DNA from 2 places in the Tenacibaculum sp. A30 genome. Region 1 is predicted to be linked to the other one. Evidence: riboswitches for the same ligand, from Rfam matches in the RefSeq annotation. Region 1 holds a riboswitch; the other holds the start of a gene.
The links. Region 1 has a riboswitch for cobalamin ahead of ACR9ES_RS05635 (hypothetical protein). Riboswitches for the same ligand answer to the same signal wherever they lie in the genome.

Region 1 (8,159 bases):
CTGTACTTCTTTATAGGTTTCCACAGTTACGTTAGTGGCGTGTTTACTTAAATCGTTTCGTGCTAAATCAACCAACATTACATGTTCTGCATTTTCCTTTGGATCATTTGCCAACTCTTTTGCTAGCTTTCTATCTTTCTCATCATCTCCTGTTCTTCGAAAAGTTCCTGCAATTGGGTTGATTACTGCTTGACCTTCATCAATCTTGATTTGTGCTTCTGGTGAAGACCCCATCAACTTAAAACTTCCGTAATCAAAATAGAATAAATAAGGTGACGGATTAATGGAACGCAAAGCTCTATACACATTAAATTCATCCCCTTTAAACTGTTGTTGAAATTGACGTGATAGTACCAACTGAAAAACATCTCCTCTCTTGCAGTGTTCTTTTGCTTTTACTACATTTTGCTTAAATTCTTCATCTGTAATGTTAGAAGTTTCTTCTCCTTGAAAAGTAAAATCATATTGAGCAAACGATTGAGAATTTACCAAGTTTTCAATTTCTGATAATCGAGACTCTTCTCCTTCTGGTATGTTTTCTATCAAAATCATTTCATTTTTAAAATGATTAATAGCCACAATAAATCGGAAAAAACTGTATTGTAATAATGGGATGTTAGAAGGCGATTTTTTTGAGTTAAACTTTATGGTTTCAAAATACTGAACCGCATCAAAAGTGGTGTACCCGTACAGTCCGTTGAATGATTTGATTTCTTCTGAACAATCTACTTCAATCAAATTACTGTATACATCAAACTTTTCATAAAAATCTCTTTGTATAGATTCTCTTTTCTTTTCTTCTTTTTTATAAAACAACAACAGTTCATCATTTTCTGCCTTAATTGTAACCAAAGGTTCTATACATAAAAATGAATAGCTATTTTCTTTACTGTGATAATCTGAACTTTCTAACAGCAAACTATTTGCATACTTATCTCTAGTTCTTAAGTACAAACTTACTGGCGTAACCATATCTGCCAATTGTTTTTTTGCTATTGTTTTAAATTTTATTTTTTTCATTTTAGTTTGATGTATAAAAACAAAAAAGGCTTATCATGAGATAAGCCTTTTCGTTGTATTATAGATATAACAAGATGGTCTCACTAACGTAAGTTATGAGTTTTCCACCACCAGTTATTTAATTGTTGATTCATCATTATGATGCAAATGTATAAAGTGATTTTGAATTGACAAATTTTTTTAGATTAAAAAAATTAGCTCGTAACAAAAAGCAAATTAGTTAATTGAAAAATCTTCTTTAGAAAAGAATATATCTATAGGTGAATTTCCTACTCCTTTTACCGTTTTAAAAACAGAAGCATCTTCGTTATAAATTACTAACATACTTTTATCTGTATCAAAAAAATCTTCTGCTCCTAAAACATATATTTTTCCTGTTGTAGGATGCTCTCTTACGATGGTAGTAAGCATCACTCCATCCATCATCGGATTGACAAACTCTGTTGCTTCTTTGCTCTCTGTATTAAAACGATGAATTGAACCTGTATTCACCTCAACCCAATAAATAGTATTACTTGAAGAGTTCATTGTAAGCATGCTTGTTTTATACAAATTAACCCCATCTAGAGTAATTGTTTCTGCTACAGAATAATCATTTGCAAGACTTACAAATTGTGCTTTTTCACCTACTCTTTTTTCAGTTCCAACCCAAATCTGGTTGTTTTTATCTTTTAAAATTCCTGAAATAACATCTTCAAATGTTACTGCTGTTTTTAATGACTTATCTTTAAGGTTTAATACTTTCAACTCTTTATCGTCAGCAATTAACATATTTTCACCATCTACTAAAAGTCCCGACTTAGAAAACAATACCTTATCTGAAATTCCTTCTATCTTATCTTTTATGCCTTCATTTATATTGAAAAATGACAAGCTGTATGTTTTGCTTCTTCCACTTCCAGCAGTTGAAATCATTAACCCTTCAGTTTCAGAAAACATTGTTAAATACGAAGGATCAGTAACCGCAGAAGTTGTTACTACTTTTTCTACAGCTAAATTTTGCAAATCAAATTTTGTAACAAAATCAGGACCTGATTGTGATACTGTAAATAGTTTGTTTTCATATTCTGAAAAAGAAATTGTGTTTTTGTTTAACGATTCATACACATTAGGTGTAAAAACCTGATCTTCATCTAAGTGCCCAATTACTGTTCCTTCACCTTCATAACCTACAATAAAAGAATTATCATAAATTGGGGTTGGTTCATGTTTTGTTGAATCACTTGAACAAGAAAAAAATGTCATGAATAAACATAACAATGCAATACTGTAAATACGTATCATCTTTATAATTAATTTAAAATTTCAGAAAATAAAAACACTTCCAAACATTAAACTTTTTAAATGCTTGTGTGTATTATTGTTCATCCTCTTAATCCCGAAAGGACAACAACAAATAAAATTTCGGCAGGTCTCCTGACTAACATCTTATTACTACCTTCCCGTAAAAAAACAGTGGTGTAAGAAATAATAAGTATCTATTTAGAATAGACGTAGCTTACAGTTGCGGGTACAGTTTAGGATTTTCACCTAATTCCCTTTTAATTTTCTTTTCTTCAAAGAAAAACCGCGGCAAATATATTTTAGTCCAAGTAAAGAATCATAAACTTTAACAATAATAATCTGTGTGTCTCTTACCTCTTCAACCTAACTTTATACACATCAACCTTTTGCTAAAAAAATCAAGCAACAATAACTTTTATCTTAAAAAACAATTACAAATAACCCTTTTTTTTTAGTTTTAAGTTTAAAATTAAAACTGAAAACAAAAATATCATTTACACAAAACAACATGATTAGTTTATTTGCATTGCAATAATTAATTAAAAACAGAAATTATGTGTGGAATTGTATGTGCGTTTGATTTAAAACAACCTTCAGATATATTAAGACCTCAAATTTTAGAAATGGCTAAGAAAGTTCGTCATAGAGGTCCAGATTGGAGTGGTATTTATAGTGATGAAAAAGCAATAATGGCTCACGAGCGACTAGCTATTGTTGATCCTGCTTCAGGACAACAACCTCTATTTAGTTACGACCGTAGATTTGTGTTAGCTGCTAACGGAGAAATATACAACCACAAAGAGATTAGAAAACAGTTAAAACAACAACACGAATTCTTAACACAATCTGATTGCGAAGTTATCTTAGCTTTATACAAAGAAAAAGGTGTTGAGTTTTTAGACGACCTAAACGGAATTTTCGGTTTTGCAGTATATGACTCTATGACCGACGAATATTTAGTAGCTCGTGACCATATGGGAATTATCCCTTTATACATGGGATGGGATAAACACGGAACTTTTTATGTTGCTTCTGAATTAAAAGCCTTAGAGGGAGTTTGCAACAAAATTGAAGTTTTTCCTCCTGGACATTATTACACTCGTGAGGATGGATTACAAAGATGGTATTCTCGTGATTGGATGGAGTATGAAGCTGTTAAAGATAACCAAACATCTATTGACGAAGTACGTGATGCTTTAGAAGCTGCAGTTCACCGTCAATTAATGAGTGATGTACCTTACGGAGTTTTATTATCTGGAGGACTAGATTCTTCTATCACCTCAGCTATTGCTAAAAAATATGCTGCTAAACGTATAGAATCAGATGATAAAGATGCTGCATGGTATCCGCAACTACATTCATTTTCTGTAGGGTTAGATGGATCTCCTGATTTAGCTGCAGCAAAAAAAGTTTCAGAACATATAGGTACTATTCATCATGAAATTACCTTTACCATTCAAGAAGGGTTGGATGCTATAAAAGATGTAATCTACAACTTAGAAACTTATGACATCACTACTGTTCGCGCTTCTACGCCTATGTATTTAATGGCTCGTGTAATTAAATCAATGGGAATAAAAATGGTCTTATCTGGTGAAGGCGCTGACGAACTTTTTGGAGGTTATTTATACTTTCACAAAGCACCAGATGCTGAAGAATTCCATAAAGAAACAGTACGAAAATTAGATAAGTTATATCAATACGATTGCTTACGTGCTAACAAAAGCTTAATGGCTTGGGGAATTGAAGGACGTATTCCGTTCTTAGATAAAGAATTTATGGATGTTGCGATGCGTATTAACCCAGAAGACAAAATGATTAACGGAGAACGTATGGAAAAATGGGTATTACGTAAAGCCTTTGAAAGTTATTTACCAAAAGAAGTAGCTTGGAGACAAAAAGAACAATTCTCTGACGGAGTTGGCTATAACTGGATTGACACCTTAAAACAAGTAGTTGAAACCGCAGTTACCGATGAAATGATGGAAAACGCTGCACACCGTTTCCCTACTCAAACACCTAGAGCAAAAGAAGAATATTACTACCGTTCAATTTTCGAAGAGCATTTCCCTAGCGAAGCTGCTGCTTTAACGGTACCTTCAGTACCATCTATTGCATGTAGCACCCCTACAGCACTAGCTTGGGATGAAAGCTTTCAAAACCAAAACGAACCTTCAGGTAGAGCTATTAAAGCTGTACACGAAGACGCTTACTAAGAAATATCTTAGTTTAAATTTTAGTTGTGTAAAAATCTCGCCTAAGCGAGATTTTTCTTTTTTACCAATCTTAATACTTTGTTAAACCTTATTTTAAAACTTCCTCTTGAATCATTTTTAATAGTAAAATGAACAATTTTAATATTCCTATCTAAGCCTAGTCCTTAATTTTGTTACACCCTTAAATTAACCATTGCTCACACTCCTTAATTAATTATTTAACCATAAAACTTAGTACCATGAAAAAATTAGTATTTGGTTTACTTTTTCTAGGTCTTACCAGCCTAGTTTATTCCCAAAATGATATTCAAAAGAACATTATTTTAGAACCCGTTACCATTAAACCTTTAAATTTAAGTTATCTTAAAGAAGTTCAACATGAAGACACACCTGAATTAGTTGTAAACTTACAAAACGAAGCAGCTAGGTATGACATTACAGAGTTACCTATATTCGACAGAGAGTTTGAGGCTTATGAAGTTATTTTTAAGACCAAAAAAGAAGGAGGAACCTCAGGGTTAATTACTGCTACTTATGATTCTAACGGAAAAATCATGAGTTCTATAGAGCGCTATAAAAACATTCTACTTCCAAGAACAGTTAGAGACGCTATTAACAACAAATATCCTGGATGGATTATACATAAAGACATATTTCTTGTTACCTACAGAGATGACAGGAAAGCTAAACAAGTCTTTAAAGTTCAAATAAGAAAAGATGGGGATAAGAAAAACTTAAAATTAGACTACGACGGAAACATCCACTAAACTAACAACTACTTAAACTTGACTTTACAAGGTAAAATTAAAAAAGCATTTGGTAGCATTACCAAATGCTTTTTTAATTTAAAGGTTTCTCCTTATTAAAAACAAGCTTTTACCTCTTTAACAGCAAGTTAACAAAAAGAACTCTAAGCATTTGTTAACTTTACATATGTCTGTTTATTTAATTCAACATATAACCAAGAATAAAACAGCAGTTGACTTAGCTATTGCTTTTTATTCTAAACTTCAACTAACACTTTTCAAAAAATGCATTAATTGTTGGGTTGATTACAAAAAAAACAGTGTGTTTTTTCTAATAAAAGCTACCGATAAAAAGTCTATAAAAAGCTTGTATTACAAATCTATAAACATACAACCCTATAAAATTACTTCGGTTAATAGACATTTAGCTTATGCGCTTCTAAAAAGAGAACAACAACTTAAAAGAATACAGTCTGAAACTCATTACAATTCAAATAAACATTCTATTCTATTTTTAGCAAAAACATTTAATAAGAAAACACTAATATGTAAACTTCAAGAAAGTAACGCTAAAAATGTTTTATTTTATAAAAAAACAATTATTGAAAACTTAATTAACTCTTACAAAGGTTATCAAATTAAAACCAAAGAAGAAGGTTTTTTAGCCTCTTTTACTTCTTATAAAAAAGCAATTGACTGCTCTATTGCTATTCAAAAAAAGCTCTATAAAAGAATCGATTATTTTCCTGTTAAAATTATACTTTTTCCTAACAAAAACAACCAAGAAAGCATTGCTTCAACTGCAAATATTAATAGACTAATTGAATTTCTTTATTTTCTAAAAACAAAAAAACAACTTATTATTTCATCACAAATAGAAGATTTAAACACTTATTCAGAACATATAGATTTTAAGCAAAACAATGCCTACTTAAAACTAAACCCCGAAACTGAAAACTTTTTACACTCTTTACTAGATGTAATCTCAAAAAATTATCAAAACCCTCATTTTAATATCCCTAACATTGCTTTATTAATGATGATGTGTAAAACCAAACTATATAGAAATTGTAAAGCAATTACAGGAAAATCTATCAATCAAATATTAAAAGAATTCAGACTTATAAAATCTGTCAATTCAATTACAGATGGCACATCAGACATTAATCAAACCTCTATAGATGTTGGCTTTAGCAGCTCTTCTTATTTTTCAAATTGTTTTAAAAAGGAATATGGAATTTCTCCTACAACTTTATTAAAACAACAACAAGAGTTTAGTATACCGTTTTACATCTAAAACGCAACCTTTTTTACTCTTTTTACTACTAAATTCATTTTCAACCCAACTCATTAAATGACTTTTAAGCCACTTTTCTAAAGTCTACTTTCTACACCAAGTATAAAAACATAAAACACACTGTTTAAACTCATTTTTAAGCGTTTTAACACGTTTTTAGCTTTTTAACAAATGTTAATAATTCTAACTCAAAAACGCTTAAAAACTTTATTTTGAGGTTAAAAAATCGTAAATTTGTAAGACTACAAAAGTCGCTTTCGGGCGATTTTTTCACGAAAAGACTTTAATTTAATTCACTTGATAATGAGCGAAGAAAAAAAACATAATTATTCCGCCGATAGTATCCAAGCACTGGAAGGAATGGAACACGTACGTATGCGTCCGTCCATGTATATTGGTGATGTTGGTGTACGTGGTTTACACCACTTAGTATACGAGGTAGTAGATAACTCTATTGATGAAGCTTTAGCAGGTCATTGTGATACGATTTCGGTAGACATTAATGAAGATAATTCTATCACCGTTAGAGATAACGGTCGTGGTATTCCGGTAGGATTACACAAGAAAGAAGGCGTTTCTGCTCTTGAAGTAGTAATGACCAAGATTGGTGCCGGAGGTAAATTTGACAAAGATTCTTATAAAGTATCTGGAGGTTTACACGGGGTTGGAGTATCGTGTGTTAACGCACTTTCTGATCACTTAAAAGCAACCGTATACAGAGAAGGAAAAGTTTGGCAACAAGAATACGAACGCGGTAAATCGTTATACCCTGTAAAAACTATTGGTGAAACTGATATTACGGGTACTGAAGTTACCTTTTTACCTGACAGATCTATCTTTCAGCAAACCATCGTGTACAATTATGATACCTTAGCTACTCGTATGCGCGAATTAGCATACTTAAACAAAGGTATTACCATTACACTTACCGATAAACGTGAACAAGATGATGAAGGAAATGACATTTCAGAAGTTTTCCATTCTACAGAAGGTTTATCAGAATTTGTAAAGTTCTTAGACGGAACAAGAACACAAATTATTCAAGATGTAATTGCTATGGAAGGAGAGAAAAACGGAATTCCTGTTGAAGTAGCAATGGTATACAACGATTCGTATGCTGAAAATCTACACTCTTATGTAAACAACATCAACACACACGAAGGAGGTACCCACTTATCTGGTTTCCGTCGTGGATTAACAAATACTTTAAAAAAGTATGCGGATGATTCTGGTTTGCTTAAAAATGTAAAATTTGAGATTTCAGGAGATGATTTCCGTGAAGGATTAACTGCCATAGTATCGGTAAAAGTTGCTGAACCTCAGTTCGAAGGACAAACTAAAACCAAATTAGGTAACCGTGAAGTAACTTCAGCTGTATCACAAGCAGTATCTGAAATGTTAACAGATTACTTAGAGGAAAATCCGAATGATGCTAAAACCATTGTACAAAAAGTAATTTTAGCAGCACAAGCACGTCACGCAGCTCGTAAAGCTCGCGAAATGGTGCAACGTAAAACTGTGATGAGTATTGGTGGTTTACCTGGTAAATTATCTGACTGTTCAGAAACAGATCCTGCAGAATGCGAAATCTTCTTA
Region 2 (8,159 bases), 720 kb from region 1:
CTTATTACGCAATACTGCGGCTTTCTTTTCATTTAAGTTTTCAATTAACTGTCCGTTTAAGTAGTAGTTTCCTTCATCATGTGTATCTAATAAACCTACAATATTTAATAAGGTAGACTTACCAGAACCTGAAGATCCCATAATAGATACAAATTCTCCTTCTTTTATATGTAAATTCAATCCCTTTAAAACATGAAGTGAGTCTTTTCCTATAGGATAAGATTTGTGAAGATTTTCTATTCGAATCATAGTTTTAGTTAATTTTTAAATAAAAGCACATAGTGATTTACATAATTACTTCTAAATTATTGTTAAATCGCTATTTACTTTCTTACAAGACGCTTACTTTTGAATAATGTTACAATATAATCTTTTATTTTTTCACAAAAACCTATAAATGAACAATATACCTAGCAATAAAAAAGTGATTTTATTTGATGGTGTGTGTAATTTATGCAACGATAGTGTGCTAAAAGTTATAAAATATGATGTCAAAAATCAGTTTGTTTTTACTTCTCTTCAATCGGATATAGGAAAGGAAATAACACAATATTTAGGGATAGACACTTCCAAGGTTGATTCTATTATTTTATACGAGCCAAATGTTGCTTATTATATTAAGTCTACTGCTGCCTTAAAAATTATGAATGATTTTGGCGGAATATGGAAGTTAACGCAAGTTGTTTTGGTCTTTCCAGAGGCTCTCAGAAACATTGTATACGATTACATTGCTAAAAATCGTTACAAGTGGTTTGGAAAAAAAGAAGCTTGTATGCTACCTTCTAAAGAAATACAAGAAAAGTTTTTATAAAAAAATAAGCTCACCAATTTGGTGAGCTTACACATAGCAATATTTCCCTTTTTTTGGGGGACGACTTAATTAAAATAAATTTTTGAAGCTCCTAAAGCAACTTCTTTCGTTTCTTTTTTAGTTTTAGCTAATAAATCATAAATATCCAATTTACTATTACCTGAAAAATTAGCGTCTAATACAAAAATTTCGTTATTTCTTACCCCTAAACCATAAAGGTATCCTGAATCTGTAGTGAATAATTCAGATGCTGGTAAAGTAGTAGCATTCACATCTGTTTTATAAATGCTATTTCCTAAATTGTAATAAATATCATTACCTTCTAAAACCATTTGAGAAGGGTGCTCTCCTTCATTGAACACTAATTCTGAGACAACCTCATTACTAGCTGTGCTTATAAAAGAAATAGCTGCTAATGTATTTTCTATTACATTCCAGTTTTCATCATAAACAGTATTTCCTTGAGATAAAACTACTAGATTACCTAAACTATCTAAATACAATTCATCCGGATTGTCTTTAACTGTTATTTCTTTTACTACTGATTTTGTAGCGATATCAATTACAACTACTTTGTTGTTAGATCCGAATGCTCCTAAGTGAGAAACATATAATTTCCCGTCTTTAGCAATAATTCTTTCTGGCCCTAAAGCTACTTCTACTTTTTCTTCTACTACTAAAGAGTTTAAATCTACAATTGCAACAAAATCATCGTTATCGTTATCTGTAGCTCCCCAATTAGTTACATAACCTTTATTACCTACTATAGTCATATATCTTGGTGTTGACAAACCTGTTGTAATTGTTCCAGCTTTATCAAAAGTATTTTTATCTACTACTGTTACTGTATTTTGGTTATCAGCTACAATGTAAGCTCTATCATTGTCAAATGCTATAGACTGAACATACTCTCCAAACTCAGCATCATTCACTTTTTTATAAATTGTATTTTCTACAACTGATAAATCGTTAGACACAAAAGTAACAGACCCTGAAACAGATTGAGTACCTTCACCACTTATCAAAATTCCGTTTCCATAATCTACTTTAGGTGAACTAGGTGCTTCATCATCACTACATGATGTAAAAAGGATACCTCCTAAGAATAATACTCCTAATAATTTAGTTATTTTCATTTGTTAAAATTTATAATTGATGTTTATGTTAAAATTTCTTTGTGGCATAGGCCTCCTAGACATAACCATATACTTCTCTCCTAATACATTGTTTACCTTAACACCTAACAGTAATTGTTTTTTGTGGTTTTGAAAGATTTCATACTCAGTTCCCACATTAACTATAAAAAAGCTAGGAACAATAAAATCATTAGAATTGTCCTCTGTAGTATACACAGCTCCATTAAAAAGTGACTGAGCAAACAAATTCACTTTTTTATAGTTTGCCGATAAGTTACTATTCAATAAATGTTTAGGCACAAAAGTTAAATACTTGTCTGTCTCACTATCTTTAGCTAAAACATAAGAATAGTTAGAGCTTGCATTAAATTTATATTCTCCTATTTGAACTTTATAACTCAAACTAGCTTCTATACCTTTGTTCTGAGTTTCATTTAAATTGATTGGAGTCCAAACTCCTGGTCTATTTGGATCGCCAGAAGGAGTCCAAACAATTTTATCTTCTGTGTTAATCATGTAAGCACCTGCATCGAAGTTTAAACCTTTGTTTGAGTAGCCTAACCCTACCTCTCCTTGAATAGAGGTTTCTGGGATTAAATTTTCATTTCCTTGCCCTGGCCAAAACAAGTCGTTATATGTTGGTACTCTATAATTTTTCGATCCGTTAACTCTTACATACCATTTCGAAATAGGCGTTACTTTTATACCAGCAGCATAAACAAACGGAACCTTATAATCAGAATTAAAATCCTTTCTTAACTTAACATTGAAGGAAATATTTTTATGTACATCTTGAGTATAAACAAGATACTGAGAAAACTGTTCTCTATTTTTCTCTTTAATTACATCTGTACTACCAAAAGCAGATTCATACTCTGAAAAAGACGAAATCTTTGCTTTAATTCTAGGAAGTTTATAGTTCAGGTTGTAAGACGCTATTACTCTTCTCGATTTTCCATAATTAAAATTATCAGAAAATTTATTAGAGAAATATTGATACTTCTGTGTTAAATATGCTAGCTTAATTTCTTGCTCTAACTTTCCTTTTTTAAAACCATACACCAATAAGTTTCTTTGGTTAGAGTCTATATATTTTTCTCTTGCAGATGTTGGATTAGGTAATGTTCCTGAGAAATGACGCTCGCCAGAAAAGCTCGTACTATAAAATTTTAATTCAGATTGATTATTGAATTTATATCCGAAGCCTAAGTTAATTCCATAGTTTTCATAAGCTCCATTGGTATTTCTGTACTCAGAATCGAACAATTTAAAATCATTTTTTGAAAAATTTCTAGAAACTCCCACCCCTATGCTATACTTTGAATTGGAGATTTTTGACTTAAAAAGAGAATTGAATGTATTATAACTTCCTCCTGTTAGTACAAATTGATTTTTCACATTAAAATCTTCTGTATAATTTAAAACATCATTTAAATGCACCGTTCCTCCTATTGCTCCTGAACCATATTCTATACTTCCTCCTCCTTTTCTTACATCAATCGCGTCATTTAAACTTACTGTTAAAGAATTAAATCCTGTTTGACCATTATTTATAGAATTTATATTGATTCCATTCCATACAACAGCTGTATTAGAAGCACTTGTACCTCTGAAACTCACAGAACTTGTACCTCCTTTTCCGTACTCCTTTAAATAAATTGATGAATTGTATCTTATTAAATCAGTAAAAGACTCAATATTTCGTGTCAACACAGAATCTGAAAGACTAACCACATGCTGACCTATGGAGTTTTCTTTTAATTTTTTTGTAGCATTGATGATAACTTCATCTAACCGATAAGAAATTGTATCATTTTGTCCTACCAGAACAACCACATAAAAAAAAGAAAAAAATGTAAATACTTTTTTAGCCATATTCTACCAAACTTTTATCCCGAAAGTTTTAATTAAATTATAATAATTGGCAGGTCTCCTGGCTTGCGTCTTGCAACATACCTTCCCATTTAAAAAACAGTGGTTTGAGTATTTGTTACAAGCTTAATAGCTTACAGTTGCGGGAACAGCTTCGGTTTTGCACCGAATTCCCTTTTAATTCTCTTTAATAGATGATTAAAGAAAAACCAAAAATCTCGGCAAATGTATAGTATTCTTATAAATTAGCAACCATCAAATCATGATAATTTGCGAATTTTGTTTGTAAGTTCTCTGGAAGTGTATAATAAGTTGGATGAATCATTTTTGCCAAACATTCAATTCCTTCTACTAAAGTCCCTGCAGAAGATTGTGTAAACATGGTGAAGTCAGCAATGTATACTTGTTTGTTTTTTACAGCTCTTAAAGACGTCCATTCTTCTCTCTCTTCTAAAAACTTCATATCTTCAAGTGTTCTCTCAATTCCGTATCCACATGGAGCGATAATCAATACCTCTGGATCGTATTTTACAATTTTATCCCAAGAAATTACAATGCTATCTCCTGATGGATGCGATAACAAATCGATTCCACCTGCATACCCTATTTGATGAGGAATCCAGTGTCCGCAGTTGAACAACGGATCAATCCACTCTAATAACATCACACTTTTCGATTGGATTCTATGTTCACGTTGTACATCTACAATATCATAAATACGCTTTTTCAATCCACTTACATATGCCTCTCCTATTGCTTCCTGCTTCATAGCTTTTGCAATGGTTAACGCATTATCAAAAACATCTTCTAAAGAATTGGGAGTAATTGATATTAGTTCTGGAACCTTTGGCAATTTATACGCCGATTTTGCCACAGATTCTGTATCTATCTGACAAACATCACATACATCTTGTGTAAAAACAATATCTGGAGCAATACGCTCTAAAACAGGTTCATCCACATAATACAAGGTCTTTCCTTCAGCCTTGGTTTTAGAAAAAATAGCCGTTATTTCTTTACTCGTTAACACTTTTCCTTCCAACTTATATCGAACAGCTACTTCTTTTTCCTGTAAAGCTACTTCTGGACACTCAAAAGTAATTCCGTTTAAATGGTTTTGTAAGCCCATATCATAAATCATTTGGGTTACTGCTGGCATAAAAGAAGATACTGTCATAATTCGTGGTTTTAATTCTGCAAAAATAAACAGTTCTCTATTTTAATTTGTTTTTTATTAAAAATCTTTCCAATCTTTGTGTCAATATAAAATACGATTTCATGATATATTATATCTCAGGAGGTGAACGATCAGGTAAAAGTAGCTATGCTCAAAAGCTAGCCGAATCTTTATCTGATACCCCTATTTACCTAGCCACTTCTCGTATTTGGGATGAAGACTTTCAACAACGAGTTGACAGGCATGTTTCTGATAGAGATGAACGCTGGAACACTGTTGAAGAGGAAAAATGGTTGAGTAATGTAATTTCTGAAAAACAAACCGTAGTTGTTGATTGTGTTACACTATGGTTAACGAACTTCTTTGTGGATACAAAATATGATATTGAAAAGGTACTAAAAATCGCTAAAGAAGAAATCAATAAATTGGTTGAAATTGATGCTAATATTATCATCATTTCTAATGAAATTGGTATGGGATTACATGCCAATTCTGAATCTGGAAGAAAATTTACACAACTACAAGGTTGGACGAATCAACACATAGCAAAATTGGCTGACAAAGCTACTTTTATGGTATCTGGACTTCCTTTAACTTTAAAATAACACATGACAACAACTATAACTCCTCTATCAAAAGAACTACAAAACGAACTTCAAGAAGAAATTAACTTTAAAACCAAACCTATTGGTGCTTTAGGCGGTTTAGAAAAAATTGCTTTACAAATTGGTTTAATTCAAAATACAACTACACCTGTACTATCAAAACCTACTATTATGGTTTTTGCAGGGGATCATGGAATTGCGACCACAGGAAAAGTGAGTCCATATCCACAAGAGGTTACACAACAAATGGTGTTTAACTTTTTGCAAGGAGGTGCCGCCATCAATGTGTTTTGTAAACAAAATAACATTCTTTTAAACATTGTAGATGCTGGTGTAAATACTGATTTTGAAGCACATCCTCAACTTACCGATGCTAAAGTAGCTAAAGGGACTCAAGATTATAGTACTACTAAAGCCATGACACTAGAACACTGTCAAGAAGCTCTGGAAAAAGGAAGAAAATTGGTAAGAAAAGTATATAGTGAAGGTTCCAATATTATTGGTTTTGGCGAAATGGGAATTAGCAACACTTCATCTGGAGCTTTATTAATGAGTTATTTTACCAATACACCTATTGAAAAATGTGTTGGTAGAGGTACTGGAGTTGATGATAAAGGACTACAAACAAAAATCGACACATTATGTGAAGTTTATAAGTTACACGCCGATTCTATTTCAACACCTATGGAAGCGTTGACTGCTTTTGGCGGATTTGAAATTGTAATGATGTGTGGAGCTATGTTAGAAGCTGCTTCCTTAAAAATGACCTTACTTATTGATGGTTTTATTGTTACTGCTGTCCTATTAGCGGCTCATGCAATGGAATCTGATATTTTAGATTACTGTATTTTCTGTCATAATTCAGGTGAACAAGGACATCAAAAAATGTTAGAATTTTTAAATGCTGAACCACTTTTAAACTTAGGCTTACGCTTAGGTGAAGGTACAGGTTGTGCGGTTGCCTTTCCTATTATTCAATCGAGTGTAAACTTTTTAAACGAAATGGCTACTTTTAAAAGTGCCAATGTTAGTGAAGCCTAGTTATGATAAAGAGACAAATCCATTATTTTTTAACTGCTGTATTATTTTTTACACGAATTCCGTGTCCTAAATGGGTAGATCATTCTCCTGAAATACTCAACAAAAGCAGTCGTTATTTTTCTTTAGTAGGAATTGTAGTCGGAAGCATTGCAGCACTAACTTATTTCGCTTCCGCTTATATTTTTTCTATGGATATTGCAATTGTAATCAGCATGATAAGTTCTATTTGGATTACAGGAGCTTTTCATGAAGATGGATTTGCCGATGTTTGCGATGGTTTTGGTGGCGGATGGACCAAAGAAAAGATTTTAACCATTATGAAAGATTCCAGGCTTGGAACTTTTGGTGTGAGTGGTTTGGTCTTTATCCTAGCGATAAAGTTTTTAGCTCTATATCATTTACAAAACCTATCAGTTAATTTAATTCTAGTAATTATCTCGGGGCATAGTATTAGCCGATTTATCGCAACTGTTCTATTATACACACATGACTATGTAAGAGATATTGACAGTTCTAAAATAAAACCAACCACCAAACAAATGAGTAGTAAATCGTTGCTCATATCTGCTATTTTTGGAATAGCACCCTTATTTTTCTTTCAAAAACCAATGGTATTTTTAGTATTACTTCCCTTATTACTTACCTATTTGTACATGGGGCACTTTTTTAAAAAATGGATTGGAGGTCAAACAGGAGATTGCGCGGGTGCTTTACAACAAGTAGCTGAAATTGTTTTTTATCTAAGCCTACTCGCCTTATGGAAGTTATTTTAGTACGACATACCACACCTGATATTGCCAAAGGTATATGCTATGGTCAAGCTGATATTGGGGTTACAACTAATTTTGAAGAAGAAGTGAGCAGTATTCTAAAAAAAGTTCCTGTTAACGATGCTGATGTAACGTATTACAGCAGTCCCTTACAACGTTGTAAGCTTTTGGCTGAAAAACTTTCAGCTAACGTAATTTTTGACAACCGATTGAAAGAACTTGATTTTGGTGATTGGGAACTCCAAAAATGGAACGATATTGATAAAAAAGATCTCGATATTTGGATGAACGATTTTGTAAAAACTCCTGCTAAAAACGGAGAATCTTATATCGATTTACACAACAGAACTACCAATTTTTTAACCGAATTAACAACCAAAAACCATCAAAAAGTTGTGCTTGTTACCCATGCGGGAGTTATGAGAAGTCTTTGGGCTTATATGAATGAAATTCCGTTGGAAAAATCATTTGAATTAAAACTAAGCTACGGAGATACGTTAACTTTCCACCTATAAAAACAAATTACTATGAAACGCTATTTATTTATTCTTTCCTTATTTGTGTTCTTTACACAATGTAAACAAGAAACTAAAAAAACTACCGAAAAAACACCTACCAAAAGCACTGTAAAATACGCCAAGGGGTTTGATATTATTTCAGAAAACGGAGTGAAAAAATTAGTGATAAAAAAGGCTTTTCAAAGCTCACACGACTTATATTCTTATACACTTACTGATAAAACCGACC

Region 2: another riboswitch for cobalamin. It lies ahead of ACR9ES_RS02170 (TonB-dependent receptor plug domain-containing protein); the one in region 1 lies ahead of ACR9ES_RS05635 (hypothetical protein).

What each region holds. Positions count from the first base shown of each region.
Region 1 is NZ_CP195160.1:1,180,827-1,188,985, forward strand. Features, by position in the region: gene ACR9ES_RS05630 (anthranilate synthase component I family protein) at 1-1,020, opposite strand, end outside; gene ACR9ES_RS05635 (hypothetical protein) at 1,237-2,304, opposite strand; cobalamin riboswitch at 2,410-2,607, opposite strand; gene asnB (asparagine synthase B) at 2,859-4,520, shown strand; gene ACR9ES_RS05645 (hypothetical protein) at 4,760-5,287, shown strand; gene ACR9ES_RS05650 (helix-turn-helix domain-containing protein) at 5,454-6,563, shown strand; gene gyrB (DNA topoisomerase (ATP-hydrolyzing) subunit B) at 6,867-8,159, shown strand, end outside.
Region 2 is NZ_CP195160.1:458,381-466,539, forward strand. Features, by position in the region: gene ACR9ES_RS02155 (ABC transporter ATP-binding protein) at 1-249, opposite strand, end outside; gene ACR9ES_RS02160 (thiol-disulfide oxidoreductase DCC family protein) at 398-811, shown strand; gene ACR9ES_RS02165 (YncE family protein) at 877-1,947, opposite strand; gene ACR9ES_RS02170 (TonB-dependent receptor plug domain-containing protein) at 1,951-3,822, opposite strand; cobalamin riboswitch at 3,854-4,048, opposite strand; gene ACR9ES_RS02175 (ABC transporter substrate-binding protein) at 4,058-4,996, opposite strand; gene ACR9ES_RS02180 (bifunctional adenosylcobinamide kinase/adenosylcobinamide-phosphate guanylyltransferase) at 5,098-5,601, shown strand; gene cobT (nicotinate-nucleotide--dimethylbenzimidazole phosphoribosyltransferase) at 5,605-6,642, shown strand; gene ACR9ES_RS02190 (adenosylcobinamide-GDP ribazoletransferase) at 6,645-7,415, shown strand; gene cobC (alpha-ribazole phosphatase) at 7,400-7,927, shown strand; gene ACR9ES_RS02200 (ABC transporter substrate-binding protein) at 7,940-8,159, shown strand, end outside.